Regions from separate parts of the Kitasatospora sp. NBC_01287 genome, predicted to be linked through region 2. Evidence: riboswitches for the same ligand, from Rfam matches in the RefSeq annotation. Region 2 holds a riboswitch; the other holds the start of a gene.
What was found. A riboswitch is a leader RNA that binds a small molecule or an ion and turns the genes downstream of it on or off. The one in region 2 is predicted to bind cobalamin.
Positions count from the first base shown of each region.

Region 1: it holds a riboswitch for cobalamin, as region 2 does, so the genes downstream of both, OG455_RS15125 (ribonucleoside-diphosphate reductase subunit alpha) here and OG455_RS09135 (HoxN/HupN/NixA family nickel/cobalt transporter) in region 2, are expected to answer to the same signal.

Region 1 covers NZ_JAPEPB010000001.1:3,614,272-3,621,767, forward strand. The annotation lists gene OG455_RS15115 (glycosyltransferase family 39 protein) at 1-200, shown strand, start outside; gene OG455_RS15120 (glycosyltransferase family 39 protein) at 263-1,912, shown strand; cobalamin riboswitch at 1,989-2,119, shown strand; gene OG455_RS15125 (ribonucleoside-diphosphate reductase subunit alpha) at 2,307-4,721, shown strand; gene OG455_RS15130 (ribonucleotide-diphosphate reductase subunit beta) at 4,760-5,755, shown strand; gene def (peptide deformylase) at 5,880-6,539, opposite strand; gene OG455_RS15140 (hypothetical protein) at 6,608-7,496, opposite strand, start outside.
Region 2 covers NZ_JAPEPB010000001.1:2,168,054-2,175,549, forward strand. The annotation lists gene OG455_RS09120 (APC family permease) at 1-41, shown strand, start outside; gene OG455_RS09125 (helix-turn-helix transcriptional regulator) at 167-1,063, shown strand; gene OG455_RS09130 (SDR family oxidoreductase) at 1,123-1,842, opposite strand; gene OG455_RS09135 (HoxN/HupN/NixA family nickel/cobalt transporter) at 2,104-3,276, opposite strand; cobalamin riboswitch at 3,312-3,526, opposite strand; gene OG455_RS09140 (metalloregulator ArsR/SmtB family transcription factor) at 3,624-4,112, shown strand; gene OG455_RS09145 (MBL fold metallo-hydrolase) at 4,366-5,388, opposite strand; gene OG455_RS09150 (helix-turn-helix domain-containing protein) at 5,372-6,013, opposite strand; gene OG455_RS09155 (hypothetical protein) at 6,121-7,176, shown strand; gene OG455_RS09160 (hypothetical protein) at 7,362-7,496, shown strand, end outside.

The DNA.
Region 1 (7,496 bases), 1.4 Mb from region 2:
ACTACGGGAACGACGGGTTCGGCACCGCGGTCAAGGACGGCTACTTCAACGTCATCGTGCTGACCGGGAACGTCACGCCGGACGCCGACACCGCCATCACCGACGCGCTGCGGGGCAGTTCCGCCTACCGCCTGGTGGCGACCCTGCCGTTCCACACCCAGTACGGCGACAACACCTACCGGATCTGGACCCGCCAGTGACCCCGCCCAGCAGGCCGGCGACCCGCGGCCGTGCCACCCGACCCCCCAGCGGAGACTCCCCCATGAGCCTGGACGAGGCACCGGCCACCGAGCTCGCGGCCGTCCCCGGGCAGCGGCCGGCCCCGGCCGCCACGCCCCCCGCGGGCAGCCGCCGGGACAGGCGCCGGGCCGAGCGCCGCGACCGCGCCGGCGGACCGCTCTCCGCCGCCCTGCTGGTCGCGCTGCCGGCCGCCGCCGCCCTGGCGAGCTGCCTGCACGACATCGGCGAGCGGCAGATGTGGCGGGACGAGCAGGCCAGCTGGTGGGCGTCCACCCTGTCGATCGGCGACCTCAGCAAGCTGATCCACAACGTGGACATCGTGCTGCTGCCCTACTACCTGTTCCTGCACGGCTGGATCGACCTGTTCGGCGACTCGCCCACCGCGCTGCGGGTGCCGTCCGCGATCGCCATGGCGGTGGCGGCCGGCTGGCTGGCACTGCTCGGCCGGCGGCTCTTCACGCCCGCCACCGGGCTGCTGGCGGGCCTGCTGCTGGCAGTCCTGCCCAGCACCACCCGGTACGGCCAGGAGGCCCGCCCGTACGCCTTCGCGGTCCTGGTCGCGATCGCCTCCACCCACCTGCTGGTCCGGGCCCTGGACCGTCCCTCGCTGAAGAGCTGGGTCGGGTACGCGGTGACCATCCCGCTGCTCGGCTGGACCCACCTGGTGACCCTCTCGGTGCTGGCCGGCCACCTGGCCGCGGTGCTGACCAGGACCCGCAGGGCCGACCTGGTCCCGCGCTGGGCCTTCACCGCCGCGGTGCTGGCCGGCGGCTCGCTCACCGTGCCGATGGTGCTGCAGGGCCGGTCGCAGAGCGCCCAGATCGCCTGGAACAAGACCGGGCCGGCCGATCTCAAGGCCTACCCGGACACGCTCTTCCTCTCCTGGCACGTCGGGCTCGCGGTGCTGGCCGTGGGCCTGCTGGGGCTGCTGGCGGCCCGCCGTCACGCCGCGCTGCTCGCGGCCTGGGCGCTGCTGCCGCCCCTGGTCACCTTCGCCACCGCGAGTTGGCTGCACCTCTTCCTCAACCGCTACCTGCTCTTCACCCTGCCCGCCTGGACCCTGCTGGCCGCCGCGGCGGTGTGCCGGGTCGGCGGACCGCTGACCAGCGGCGCCGCCCCCGCGCTGCCGCGCCGGCTGCTGAGCTGGGTGCTGGTCGCCGCCGCGGTGGCCGGACTGGGCTGGACGGCCTGGCCCGGGATCCGAGCGACCCACCAGGACCTGGCGGGCGAGCCGGACTACAACCGGCTCACCCGGATCATGCTGCACGACCAGCAGCCGGGCGACGGCATCGTCTACAGCGGGACGCTGCAGGAGCGGATGTCGATGGCCTACGAGCTGCGCGACGTCCGCACCGCGCCGAAGGATATCCTGCTGCAGAAGTCGGCCGCCGAGATCGGCCTCTACTCGGCCCAGGAGTGCGACGACCCGGACGCCTGCGCGGCGAACACCAACCGGATCTGGCTGGTGGCCACCGGCCCCGCCGCCGACCCGCTGGCGGCGCTCCCGCCGCAGACCGCGCAGGTGCTCCGCAGTCAGTTCCAGACCACCAGGACCGACAGCCTGCCCTGGGTCCGACTGGTCCTGCTGAGCCGGGTCCACCCCTCCCGCCGGGCCTCGGTGGCGGACGACCTGGGTGACCACAACGTCCAGATGGCACCCGGCAGCAGCTGACGCCGGGCACCATCGAGTGTTGGCTTCGCCACTCCGCACGACACTACATATGGTGCTGCTTGAAGCGGCCACCACTACATGTATGCTCACTCTCGCTGTCGACGCAGGGGAACCCGGTGCGAGTCCGGGACTGCCCCGCAGCGGTGAGCGCTTGCCCCCATGGGGTTTCCGCGAGTCCGAATACCTGCCGACGGTGTGCCGCCCGGCCTCCCCGCAGAGGCCTCTCACGCACAGCTGTACCGTCCGGCCTCGCGGGCAGGCCAGGGTGACGACGCGCGCGCCGGAGCAGACCGGCGTGCCCATCTCCCCTGCCCCGCGCGCGAGCCACGGACCTCCCCCAGTCCGCCGCCGCCCCAGGAGAGAGAGCGCCTTGACCGTCGCCGCCTCAGTTGCCCTGCCGTCACAGGGACACGCCGCCGATGCCACCCAGACCGATCCCGGTGCGGCACTGCTTCGGCTGCTCACCGACAAGAGCGCCGACCTCCCCCAGGTGGACCCCGGCCACGTCGCCGCCGCCGCGCTGCGCGGCCGCCACGCCGGCTCGGACTTCGCCGAGCTGCGCGGGCTGGCCGTGGACGCCGCCGCTTCGATGATCGCCGAGGACCCCCAGTACTCGAAGCTGGCCGCCCGGCTGCTGGCCCAGGAGATCGCCGACGAGGCGGTGGGCCAGGGCGCCACCTCGTTCACCGCCTCGATCGCCGTCGGCCACGCCGAGGGCCTGATCGGCGAGGTCACCGCCGCCTTCGTGGCCAAGCACGCCGCCGCGCTGGACGCGCTGATCGACGAGCGGGGCGACGACCGCTTCGAGTACTTCGGCCTGCGCACCGTGCAGTCCCGCTACCTGCTGCGCCACCCGATCACCCGCAAGGTGGTCGAGCGCCCGCAGCACTTCCTGCTCCGGGTCGCCTGCGGCCTGGCGGTGGGCGACAACGAGCAGTCGGTGGCCGAGGTCGCCGAGCTCTACCGCCTGATGAGCCGGCTGGAGTACCTGACCTCCTCGCCGACCCTCTTCAACTCCGGCACCCGGCACCCGCAGATGTCCAGCTGCTACCTGCTGGACTCGCCGCTGGACAACCTGGACTCGATCTACTCGCGCTACGCGCAGATCGCCCGGCTCTCCAAGCACGCCGGCGGCATCGGCCTGTCCTACTCCCGGATCCGCTCGCGCGGCAGCCTGATCCGCGGCACCAACGGCCAGTCCAACGGCATCGTGCCGTTCCTGCGCACCCTGGACTCCTCGGTCGCCGCCGTCAACCAGGGCGGCCGCCGCAAGGGCGCGGCCTGCGTCTACCTGGAGACCTGGCACGCGGACATCGAGGAGTTCCTCGAACTGCGCGACAGCACCGGCGAGGAGGCCCGCCGCACCCACAACCTCAACCTGGCGCACTGGATCCCGGACGAGTTCATGCGCCGGGTCAACGCCAACGCCGACTGGTCGCTCTTCTCCCCGGCCGACGTGCCCGAGCTGGTCGACCTGTGGGGCGAGGAGTTCGACGAGGCGTACCTCAAGGCCGAGCAGGCCGGCAAGGCCGTCCGCAGCATCCCCGCGCAGACCCTCTACGCCCGGATGATGCGCACCCTGGCGCAGACCGGCAACGGCTGGATGACCTTCAAGGACGCCGCCAACCGCGCCGCCAACCAGACCGCGCTGCCCGGCCGCACGGTGCACTCCTCCAACCTGTGCACCGAGATCCTGGAGGTCACCGACGACTCCGAGACCGCGGTCTGCAACCTGGGCTCGGTCAACCTCGGCGCCCACGTGGCCGCCGGCGCGACCGCCACCGACCTGCTCACCGCCATGGACTGGCAGCGGCTGGACGCCACCGTGCGCACCGCCGTCACCTTCCTGGACCGGGTGGTGGACATCAACTTCTACCCGACCGGCGAAGCCGCCACCTCCAACTCCCGCTGGCGCCCGGTGGGCCTGGGCGTGATGGGCCTGCAGGACGTCTTCTTCCAGCTGGGCCTGGACTTCGACTCCGCCGAGGCCAAGAAGCTGTCCACGCTGATCGCCGAGCGGATCATGCTGACCGCCTACGAGCGCTCCAGCGAGCTCGCCGAGCAGTTCGGGCAGCACCCGGCCTACGCCGAGACCCGCGCGGCCCGCGGCCAGCTGCACATCGACCACTTCGCCGACGCCACCCCGCAGTGGACCGAGCGCTGGGAGGCGCTGCGCGCCACCATCGCCCGCACCGGCCTGCGCAACTCGCTGCTGCTGGCGATCGCGCCGACCGCGACCATCGCCTCGATCGCCGGCGTCTACGAGTGCATCGAGCCGCAGGTCTCCAACCTCTTCAAGCGCGAGACCCTCTCCGGCGAGTTCCTCCAGGTCAACCCGTACCTGGTGCGCGAGCTGAAGGAGCTGGGCGTCTGGGACCAGCAGACCCGCGACGCGCTGCGCGAGGCCAACGGCTCGGTGCAGGAGCTCTCCTGGCTGCCGGCCGAGCTGCGCTCGCGCTACCGCACCGCCTGGGAGCTGCCGCAGCGCGCGCTGATCGACCTGGCCGCCGCCCGCCAGCCGTACCTGGACCAGAGCCAGTCGCTGAACCTCTTCATGGCCGCGCCGACCATCGGCAAGCTCAGCTCGATGTACGCCTACGCCTGGAAGGTCGGTCTCAAGACCACCTACTACCTGCGCTCGCGCCCGGCCACCCGGATCGCCCAGGCGGCCTCCGGCGCCGCCCGCCCCGCGGCCGTGCCGGTCAGCGGCCCCACCGCGGGCGTCCCCGCTCCCACGCTGAGCCAGGCCGAGCAGGACGCCATCGCCTGCTCCCTGGAGAACCCCGAGTCCTGCGAGGCCTGCCAGTGAGTTCCGCCCCCCTCGACCAGCCCGAGGGCCGCCAGAAGATGCTGCTCGACCCGGGCTTCGAACTGACCCTGCGTCCGATGCGCTACCCGTCCTTCTACGACCGGTACCGCGACGCGATCAAGAACACCTGGACCGTCGAGGAGGTGGACCTGCACTCCGACGTCGCCGACCTCGCCAAGCTCAGCGAGGGCGAGCGGCACATGATCGGCCGCCTGGTCGCCTTCTTCGCCACCGGTGACTCGATCGTCGCCAACAACGTGGTGCTGAGCCTCTACAAGCACATCAACTCCCCCGAGGCCCGGCTCTACCTGTCCCGGCAGCTCTTCGAGGAGGCCGTGCACGTCCAGTTCTACCTGACGCTGCTCGACACCTACCTGCCCGACCCGGACGACCGCAACGCGGCCTTCGCCGCGGTGGAGAACATCCCCTCCATCCACCAGAAGGCCCAGTTCTGCTTCACGTACATGAACGCGGTCGACCACCTCGACTCGCTGGAGAGCAAGGACGACCGCCGGGCCTTCCTGCTCAACCTGATCTGCTTCGCCGCCTGCGTCGAGGGCCTCTTCTTCTACGGCGCCTTCGCCTACGTGTACTGGTTCCGCAGCCGCGGCCTGCTGCACGGCCTGGCCACCGGCACCAACTGGGTCTTCCGCGACGAGTCCATGCACATGGACTTCGCCTTCTCGGTGGTGGACACGGTCCGCGAGGAGGAGCCCGACCTCTTCGACGACCGGATGGCCGAGCAGGTCACCGCGATGCTGGAGCAGGCCGTCGAGGCCGAGCTCCAGTTCGCCCGCGACCTCTGCGGCGAGGGCCTGCCCGGCATGAACACCGAGTCGATGCGCGAGTACCTGCAGGCGGTCGCCGACCAGCGGCTGGCCCGGCTGGGCATGCCGATCCGCTACGGTTCGAGCAACCCGTTCGGCTTCATGGAGCTGCAGAACGTCCAGGAGCTGACCAACTTCTTCGAACGCCGGGTCTCCGCCTACCAGGTGGCCGTCGAGGGCTCGGTGGCCTTCGACGACGACTTCTGAGCCGACGAACCGCTGAGCCGACGAACGGCTGAGCCGACGACTCCGATCGATCGTCAAGACGCCCGAGGGGCTGGGTCGCACATCGCGACCCAGCCCCTCGGGCGTCCCGGACGACGAGCACCCGTCAGTCGTTGGGCACCGTCGCGTAGGCCGCGGTCCCCTCGGCCATCTGCCGCAGCGCGTCCTTGCGGTCGCGCTTGGAGAGCCGGTCGATGTAGAGGTAGCCGTTCAGGTGGTCGGTCTCGTGCTGCAGGCAGCGGGCGAAGAAGCCGGTGCCCTCGACCCGGACAGGGTTGCCGTCCTTGTCCTGCCCGGTCACCACCGCGTAGTCGGGGCGGGCCAGTTCGGCGTAGGCGGTGGGCACCGAGAGGCAGCCCTCGTTGCCGTCGTCCAGCGTGCGGCGGTCGACCGGGAGGTCCTCCAGCACCGGGTTGATCACGTGGCCGATGTGCCGCACGTTCTCGTCGTCCGGGCAGTCGTAGACGAACACCTTGGCGTCCACGCCGATCTGATTGGCCGCCAGGCCCACCCCGGCGGCCGCGTACATCGACTGGAACATGTCGTCGATCAACGCGGACAGCTCGGCGTCGAACTCCGTGACGACCTTGCACGCACGGTGCAGCACCGGATTGCCGACCACCGTGATCGGGCGTGCGGTGCCCTTGCTGGGATCGGGCTCCTCGCCGACCACCTCGGCCGGGGCCTGCTCGGCCTGCGCCGCCTCGTCGTGATCGTGCTCGTGCTCGTGATCGTGGTCGTGCGTGTGCTCGTGCTGCTCCGCCATCGCTCTTCCGCTTCTGTGGGCCTGCTCAGGAACCTCCCCAGCCTAGTACCGCGGCCCTGGAGCGCCGGTCAGCAGACCTCTTCCACGTCCCGGTAGGCCCGGGTGGTCGGTGCGGCCGCGACCCAGCGGTCCAGCAGCAGCCGGACCAGCCCGGCCGGCGCGGCGATGCCGCACTCGCGCTCGGTCAGCCAGGCCATCCCGCCACTGCCCTGGCTCAGGTGGCTCAGGTGGCCGGGGTGGGCGGCGTCGCCGTCGTCGTGCGGATCGTGGTGCACGGTGCGACCGTCGTCGATGGCCATCCGGCTCTCCGAACAGGCCCGGCAGAGCAGCCGCACCGAGGAGGTCCAGTCCTCGGCCGCGTAGCCGGCCTCGGCCACCAGCCGCTCCAGCGCGTCCCGGTCGGCCTCGGTGGCGGCCTGCAGCAGCACGACGTAGGTGGGCACCGGCGAGGGCGCCCACAGCTCGATCTCGTCGAAGACGGGGTAGGCGGTGCCGGCCGAGACCCGCTCGCCGTGCGGGGCGCCGTCGTGCAGCACCACCTCGCCCCAGCGGCGCCCGGAGGAGGGCAACGGGATGGAGAGCACCTCCACCCGCGCCGGGTCGAGCCGGCGGCCCCAGACCACCTCGGACTCGCCCTCGGGCGAGAGCCGCACCGGAGTGGTGCCGAGGTCGAGGCGGACCGGGGCGTCCGGTGCCGCGCCGCCGCCGGAGACTCGCAGACCGTAGGCCTGCCAGGACCGGCGGGCCAGCGGCCAGTCCTGCAGCGCGGTGGCGGTGATGCCCAGGTTCCACCAGTCGGGAGCGCCCTGGTCGCGGTCGAGCAGGGCGACCGCGCGCAGGCCCGCCACCCTGGCCTGCTCCCAGTCCCGGCGGAACTTGTGCAGCAGCGCCAGGTTGAACCAGGAGTCGGAGAGCCACGGCTCCAGGTCCGCGGCCATCACCAGCAGCGCGCCGGCG
Region 2 (7,496 bases):
TGGTCTGCCGGCTGCGGTTCCGGATCGAACTCCCGCGCTGACGGCCGGGATCCCGCGCCGACATCGGACCGCGGCCGTTGGGTAGCCTGACAGGAGATCAACGAGGCCTCGGCGCGCCCTGGGTGCGCCGACGGACGCCGACGGACGGGGACGGGGCGCGCGAGCAGTGGAGACAGCCGAGCAACGACGGGAACTGGGTGCCTTCCTGCGCAGCCGGCGGGCGCGGGTCAGCCCCGAGGCCGCCGGGGTCCAGTACGCGAACGGTCGGCGCCGCACGCCCGGGCTGCGCCGCGAGGAGCTGGCGGCGCTGGCCGGAGTCAGCGTCAGTTGGTACACCTGGCTGGAGCAGGCCCGCCGGATCAAGGTCTCCCGGGAGGTGCTGACCAGCCTGGCCCGGGTGCTCAAGCTGGACGGCGTCGAGACCCAGCACCTGTTCCGGCTGGCCGGCGAGGTGCCGCCGAGCGGGCCCCGACCGTGCGGGCCGGAGGCGGTCTCCGCCCAGTACCTGAGCTTCCTGGCGGGGTTGGACCCGCTGCCCGCCTGCATCACCAACCACCGGTTCGACGTGCTGGCCTGGAACGAGGGCTACCGCGTGCTGCTGCCGGGCTTCGGCGCCCTGGCGCCGGAGCGTCGCAACAACCTGCTGATCACCTTCGACCCGGCCTTCCGCGACCTGTATCCGGACTGGCCGCAGGCCGCCGAGCACGTGGTCGCGCTCTTCCGCGCCCAGGCGGCCGACCAGCTGGCCCGGGCGGAGTACACCGAGCTGGTGGACCGCCTGCTCGCGGAGAGCGCGGAGTTCCGGGTGCTGTGGCAGCGGATGGACCTGGTGCCGGGCAGCCCGTCCGCCCACGTCTTCGATCACCCCGTGCTGGGGCGGATCGAGTTGGGCTACGTCAAGCTGCGGCTGGCCGACGCCGACGCCACCCTGATCGCCTACCAGCCGCTGGGGGACGCGTCACTGGCCGACCGGTTCCGCGCCCTGGTGGACGGGGCGGCGCGGGCCCGGGTGGACGGGGCGGCGCCGGCCCGGGTCGACGGGGCGGCGCCGGCCCTGACCTGACACCACCCCGGGCCGCGAAGGCTGCCCCGGGCTCGCGAGGGCTGCCGTGACCAGTCGGGTCAGAGCGTGCCGCCACCATCCACGAAGCTCAGCGCGCCCGTGGTGAAGGTGTTCTCCAGCAGGTGCAGCACTGTCCCCGCGACATCGTCGGGCTGTCCGATCCGGCCGACCGGGGTGGCGGCGGCGGTCTGCGCGAAGAGGCCGGCCTTGGCCTCGGCCGGGACGGAGTCCCAGAGCGGGGTGTCGATCAGCCCGGCCACCACCACGTTGACCCGGATCGGGGCCAGCTCCACCGCCAGCGAGCGGCCCAGGCCCCCGACGCCGGTGTTGGCGGCGGCGGTGGCACTCAGGTCCGGGTAGGCCTTGTAGCCGCCGGCACCGGCGAGCAGCACGATCGAACCGGTGGGCGCGATCGAGCGGCCGGCGTGCCGGACGCAGAGCAGCGGGCTGATGATCTTCGTGTCCAGCGATCGGCGCACCGCCTCGATCGACACGTCGTAGACCGAGCCGGTGGCCATGTCGCCGGGGCAGATCACCAGGTGGTCGATGGCGCCGAGATCGGCGAAGAAGGCGCGCACGCTCTCCTCGTCGGTCACGTCGATGACGCCGGTGGTGATGCCGTCGATCTCCTCGGCCGTCGCGGCGAGCTTCTCGGCGGAGCGCGAGCCGACGACGACCCGCGCGCCGGCCTCGGCGGCCTGGCGGGCCACCGCGCGACCGATGCCGGAGCTGCCGCCGATCACGACGACGCGGGTGCCGGACAGGGTGGTTGAAGCCATGGGTTCATCTCCTGTGGAACAGCTGGATCAGTACGACTCGGATCGAGGGAGTCGGCGGCGTCAGCACGCTCGCCCGCTCGCTTCCGAGAGCAACTCTGGCGGCCGGCGAAGACGGTAGGCAGGCTCGATCTTGTCCTAGGTGTTTCACTCCCTGGCTGGTCCTTCCGGCCGTGGCGGGGCCTGGCGCGGCGGCCCGGGTACGGCCGAGGGCCGGACGGGAGTCCCGTCCGGCCCTCGGCCGTACCCGCGTGCGAGGCGGCGTCAGTCCTTCGGCCAGCGCTGCTCCACCTTCGCCAGCCGCCAGTACGCCAGCGCGGCCGCCCAGACCACCACGAACAGGCCCACGATGACGAAGCCCACGTTGTTGAGGTTGATGCCGGAGATCCAGCCGCTGACCGGGTCGGTCAGGTCGAGCTGCTCGTGCAGCACCCCGACCAGCTCGATGGTGCCGATCAGGAAGGCGACGGCGATGGACAGCCCGGTGATGGTGAGGTTGTAGTACACCTTGCGGACCGGGTTGGAGAACGCCCAGTGGTACGCGAAGTTCATGAAGGTGCCGTCGAGCGTGTCGAACAGGCTCATCCCGGCCGCGAAGAGCAGCGGCAGGCAGAGGATCGCGTACCAGGGCAGGCCGGAGGCGGCGCCGGAGCCGGCCATCACCATCAGCGAGACCTCGGTCGCGGTGTCGAAGCCGATCCCGAAGAGCAGCCCCACCGGGTACATCTGCCCCGGGCGGGTGATCGACTTGGTCAGCCTGCCCAGGACGCGGTTCATGAAGCCGCGGCTGTCCAGGTGCCGCTCCAGCTCGTGCTCGTCGAAGCTGCCCGCGCGCATCGCGCGGAAGACCCGCGCGATGCCGGCCATCGAGACCAGGTTGAGCGCGGCGATCAGGTAGAGGAAGCCGCCGGAGACGCTGGTGCTGACCACGCCGAGCAGCTTGTGCGCACCGGAGTTGTCGTTGGTCAGGGTGCCGACCACCTGGGCGCCGGCGGCGACCAGCCCGGCCAGCACCACCACGATGGTGGAGTGGCCGAGCGCGAACCAGAAGCCGACCGAGACCGGACGCTTGCCGTCGGCCATCAGCTTGCGGGTGGTGTTGTCGATGGCCGCGATGTGGTCGGCGTCGAAGGCGTGCCGCATGCCCAGGGTGTAGGCGGTGATGCCGAGGCCGAGCCCGAAGGCCTGGCTGCCGACGGTGTAGTGGTGCGGCGTCACCAGGGCGATCAGGATGCCGAAGGCCGCCACGTGCATGGCGATGATCACGGACATCAGGCCGCCGGTGCGCAGCCAGTCCCGGCGCTCCCAGCGCAGCGAGAGGACGGGCGCCGACGGGGACGGCGAGGAGGATGGCGACGGGGACGGGGACAGGGAAGACGCGGACGGGGCGCGGGCCGGTAGGGCCTCGGCGGTCGGCGTGGTTTCGGGCAGGGTCATCCGGGGGCAGCCTCTCCAGCACCTCGTGGACAGAGTTCGTCGTGCGGTGCCGTGGCCGGTCTCCTGGCTGACGGGTCCAACACCCCCGTACCCGGCCTTCCCGGACGCCTGACGGCATCCAGTGACCATCCGCCCTGGCGGGCGGGAGCGGTACGAGGATTCCCCGATCACAGTGGCGAGGGCCGCTCCGGACTCCTGTGGCAGGCACAGTGCACCGGTCTTCCCGAACACCACGGCGGGAACACCGTAGAGCCCGGGCGGTGATGTCCACAAGCCTGCGCAGATGCGCAGGTGTTCCGGCGTCCCGGTTTTGGACACCGCTGTCACCGGGGATGAAGATGGGTCCCATGCATCTGGTTCCCGAGGATCGGGCGCACCGGCGCGCCATCGACGAGCACACGGTCTGCGCGGCCATCGCCGGCATCGGCGAGCCCGCGGCCGTGCGCGGCTGGGCCGCGCGCTTCGCCCTGCTCGCCGAACCGGGCCGCCTGGCGCTGCTGCTGGCGATCCACCGGGCCGGGCCGATCGCGGTCTCCGACCTCGCGCTGGCCACCGGGATCAGCGAGACCGCCGTCTCCCAGACCCTGCGCCTGCTGCGGGCCTCGGGCACGGTGGCCGCCGACAAGGACGGCCGGATCGTCCGCTACCACCTGCTCGATCCCGACGTGGCGCCGCTGCTCGACCTGATCCCGCGGCTCCCGCACGACGAGCTTTCCCACGACGAGCTGTCCCACGACGAGCTTTCCCATGGCGGGCTTTCCCACGGCGAGCTGCCCCACAGTGGGCTTTCCCAAGGCGAGCTGCCCCACAAGGGCGCTCCGACCTCGCAGGGCTGACGGCCGCTCCCCCGCAGGTCCCGCTTTCCAAGGTCCTGGCCCTGGTGCTCCAAGTGCCGCTCGAAATTATCGTGGCCGATCGCCCCTGACCCACCGATCCGCACCCGGACTGTCTGACAGAACAGACCGGGGCACTCCCTCCTCGGTCGACCGTGCCCGGTCAGCCTTTCCCCTGCCAGCCCCTCCCCCGGTCAGCTCCTCCCGCCTGTCAGCCCCTCCCCTGTCAGCCCCTCCCCGGTCAGTCCCTCCCCGGTCAGCCTCGGCGCCGAGTGCCCGGGAGCAGCCGCAGGACCGGGCTCGCCAGCTGGTGGGCCAGGCCGCGGGCCACCAGCTTGCGCATGTCGGTCTTGCGCGGCTCGTTGTAGATGACGAAGTCGTCGAAGCGGTGCACCCCGGGCCGCCCGGCCACGGCCACGGTCGCGTCACGGACCGCCACCAGCTGCGCCACGGTCATTTCGGGCACCCGCTCGTCGGGCTGGTAGGTGGCACCGATCGGGTACTCGCCGCCGGGCCGGCGGCTCATCTCGACATGGCAGCCGAGCACATGGGTGACCGGGTGGGTGCCGGCGAACTCCACCATCCGCTCCACGGTCGCGCGGAAGGCGGCGTGGTCCTCCACGTAGAGGCGGCCCGGCAGCACCGTGTCACCGGTGAACAGGATCCCGCTCCAGGGGTCGTAGACGGTGATCGCCGCCCGATGGTGCCCCGGCGAGGGAAGGATCTCCAGCACCCGGCCGCCCAGGTCGAAGGTGACCGTGTCGAGCGGCCGGTCGGGCTCGAAACCGAAGAACGACCCGACGGCCTCGGCCTCGCGCGGCACCACCGTGGTCGCGGGGCGGTCGGCGAACTGGCCGTCGGCGGCCACGTGGTCGCCGTGCCCGTGGGTGTGCGCGACCACCAGCCCGTACGGCTCGCGCCGCCCACCGTGCTCGCCGTGCCCGCCGCGTTCGCCCTGCTCGCCCGGGTGGCGGTCGAGCCACTCGGCCACCAGCCGGTCGACCGTCGCGCGCAGCGGGAAGATGGTGGCGTCGGCCGTCGCGCCGGTGTCCAGCAGCAGGGCCCGGTCGTTGCCGAAGAGCAGGAAGATGAACGGGGCCTCGTAGTTGACCGCCATGCTCTGCCGCAGGATGACGGTGTGCTCATCGTACTGGTGGACCTGGAGCGGCGGGCCGCCACCGCGCCGGGACGCGGTGCCGTGGATCCAGTCGACCGCCAGGGAGCCGGCGCCGGGAGCCCCGGTCACGAAGTCGATCGGGCCGTCAGTCGTCGGTCGCATGCTCGTTCTCCCGCGCTTCGAGGTCGGGCAGCGGAGTCGCCGCCATGAAGTACCGCACGTGGTGCTGTCCGGGGCCCGGCCGCCCGGCCGCCGCGCCCGCCCTGGCGATGTAGGGCGCGAGCAGCGCCTGCCACTGGTCGGCGAGCTCGGCGGCCTCGGCGGCGGAGAGCACCGCCACGGCGGCCAGCAGGGCCGCCGCGGGCGGCCCGTCGGCGCCCGGGACGCCCGCAGCCCCACCGCCGCCGCTCCCCCCGCCATCGGGCGGGCCGGGGCGCCGCTCCTCGCGGGCCGCGTGGTCGAGGATCGCCTGCATCTCCCGCTCCACCACGAGCCGTTCGAGCTGCCGCTTGAGCACCCGGTCACCGCCCGCCCCGACCCGCACGGTCGGTGGCACCTCGGGCACCCGCCACTGGCGCTCACGCCGGTCGCGCCCTGGGCCGGCCTCCTCCACGAACCCGTACTTGGCGAGTTGGCGGAGGTGGAAGGAGCAGTTCGCCTGCGGGACCCCGAGGACCCGCCCGCAGCGCGCGGCCGTCGCGGGGCCGCCCGTGGCCAGCAGCTCCATCAGATCGAGGCGGAGCGGGTGGGCCAGGGCCCGGATCGCCTTGGGATCGCTGATCTCCATATGTCAAAGAGTACTTTGGGATCCGGAGATGTCAACGTCTTCTTTGGCTTCTCCTCGGCGGTGGAATCCCCCGGCACGGCGGCGGGCGACCCGCGTACGCTCCCGCCATGAACGAGGACGGGACCGGCGCGGCCGGTATGGCCGGGCCCTGGACGGACGAGGCCGGGATAAGCGCGACCGGCGCCGGGACGGACGCGCGGTCGCTCTACCACGCGCTGCGGGAGTACGAGGGCGGCGACGCCTGGCGGGCGGTGGTCGCGCCGTGGCTCGCCGGCACCGGGACGGCGTACCGGACGGAGCTGGCGGCTGCCGCCACCCGCCGGCCGTGGTGGACGGGGCCGGGGCGCGACGCGGACAGCAGCGTCCTCGAACACGAGCTCTACGCACTCGGGCGGGTCAGCGACCTGCTGCTGCTCGACTTCCAGCCCGATCCCGACGGCGTCGCCGACCAGCCCTGGGCGCGCGGGCCCGGCCTGAGCCCGGCCGAGTACGTGCGCCTCTTCAGCGCGCTGGGCATGACGCCCTTCGAGGAGGCCGCGGCCGCAGTGGTCGGGGACGTCACGGTCGGAGGCGCAGTGGTCGGGGACGTCACGGCCGGGGACGTCCCGGCCGGAGATGTCGCGGCCGGGGCCCCTGTGTTGTTCGACCCGTTCCGGCACGAGATCACCAAGGTCGAGCAGGCCGAGGACCCGGCCGCGCCGATCGAGGTGGTCGAGGTCCGCTGGCCCGGCCTGATGCTGGGTCAGCTGCTCTTCAGCCGGGCCGGGGTCAAGGTCCGCGCGGGCGCCGAGCACGCCGAGCGCGGGGTGGCCGACCGCTCCCCGCTCTACTGGACCTTCCTGCGGCGCTACCGGCCCGCCGTCGACCTCTCGCACGGCTGGGGCAGCAACTCGCAGTGGCGCACCAGCCCGCGCCTGGACTACGAGACCCCGACCGCCCGCTACCTCAACGCCGCCGCCGACGGCACGCTCGGCTCGCTCGACCTCCCCGACCCGCTCGACACCTATGCCCTGCTGCTCACCCGGGCCGAGCGGCTCGACCTGCTGCGCCACCGCTGCCTGCTGCGGTCGCCGCGAGCCGCCGAGGAGTTGGCCGCGGCCGACGAGCACTGGCAGCGGAACCTGTTCCCGTTCGACTGGCGGCTGCCGGAGGCGGAGCTTTGAGCAGGGGCAGAGCTTTGAGCAGGGGCGGAGCTGCGACCGGGGGCGGAGCTGCGACCGGGGGCGAGGAGTCAGCGGCAGCCTGTTCCGGCGGGCCACGGCGCCACTACGACACCGGGGTCTGGCTGGTCCGGTTCACCGACCGGATCCTGGCTGTCTGCCCGCGCTGCGGCGGCCGGGCGCTCGTGGTGCCCAGGCCTGATCTGGCCGAGCCCCGCCACTTCGGCGAACTGCTCTTCCTGCCGAGGCGCCTGGTCTGCGGCGGGTGCGGCGCGCTGGACGAGTGGGCGCCGGGGTCGCGGGGCACCGGCCTGGTGGGCGCG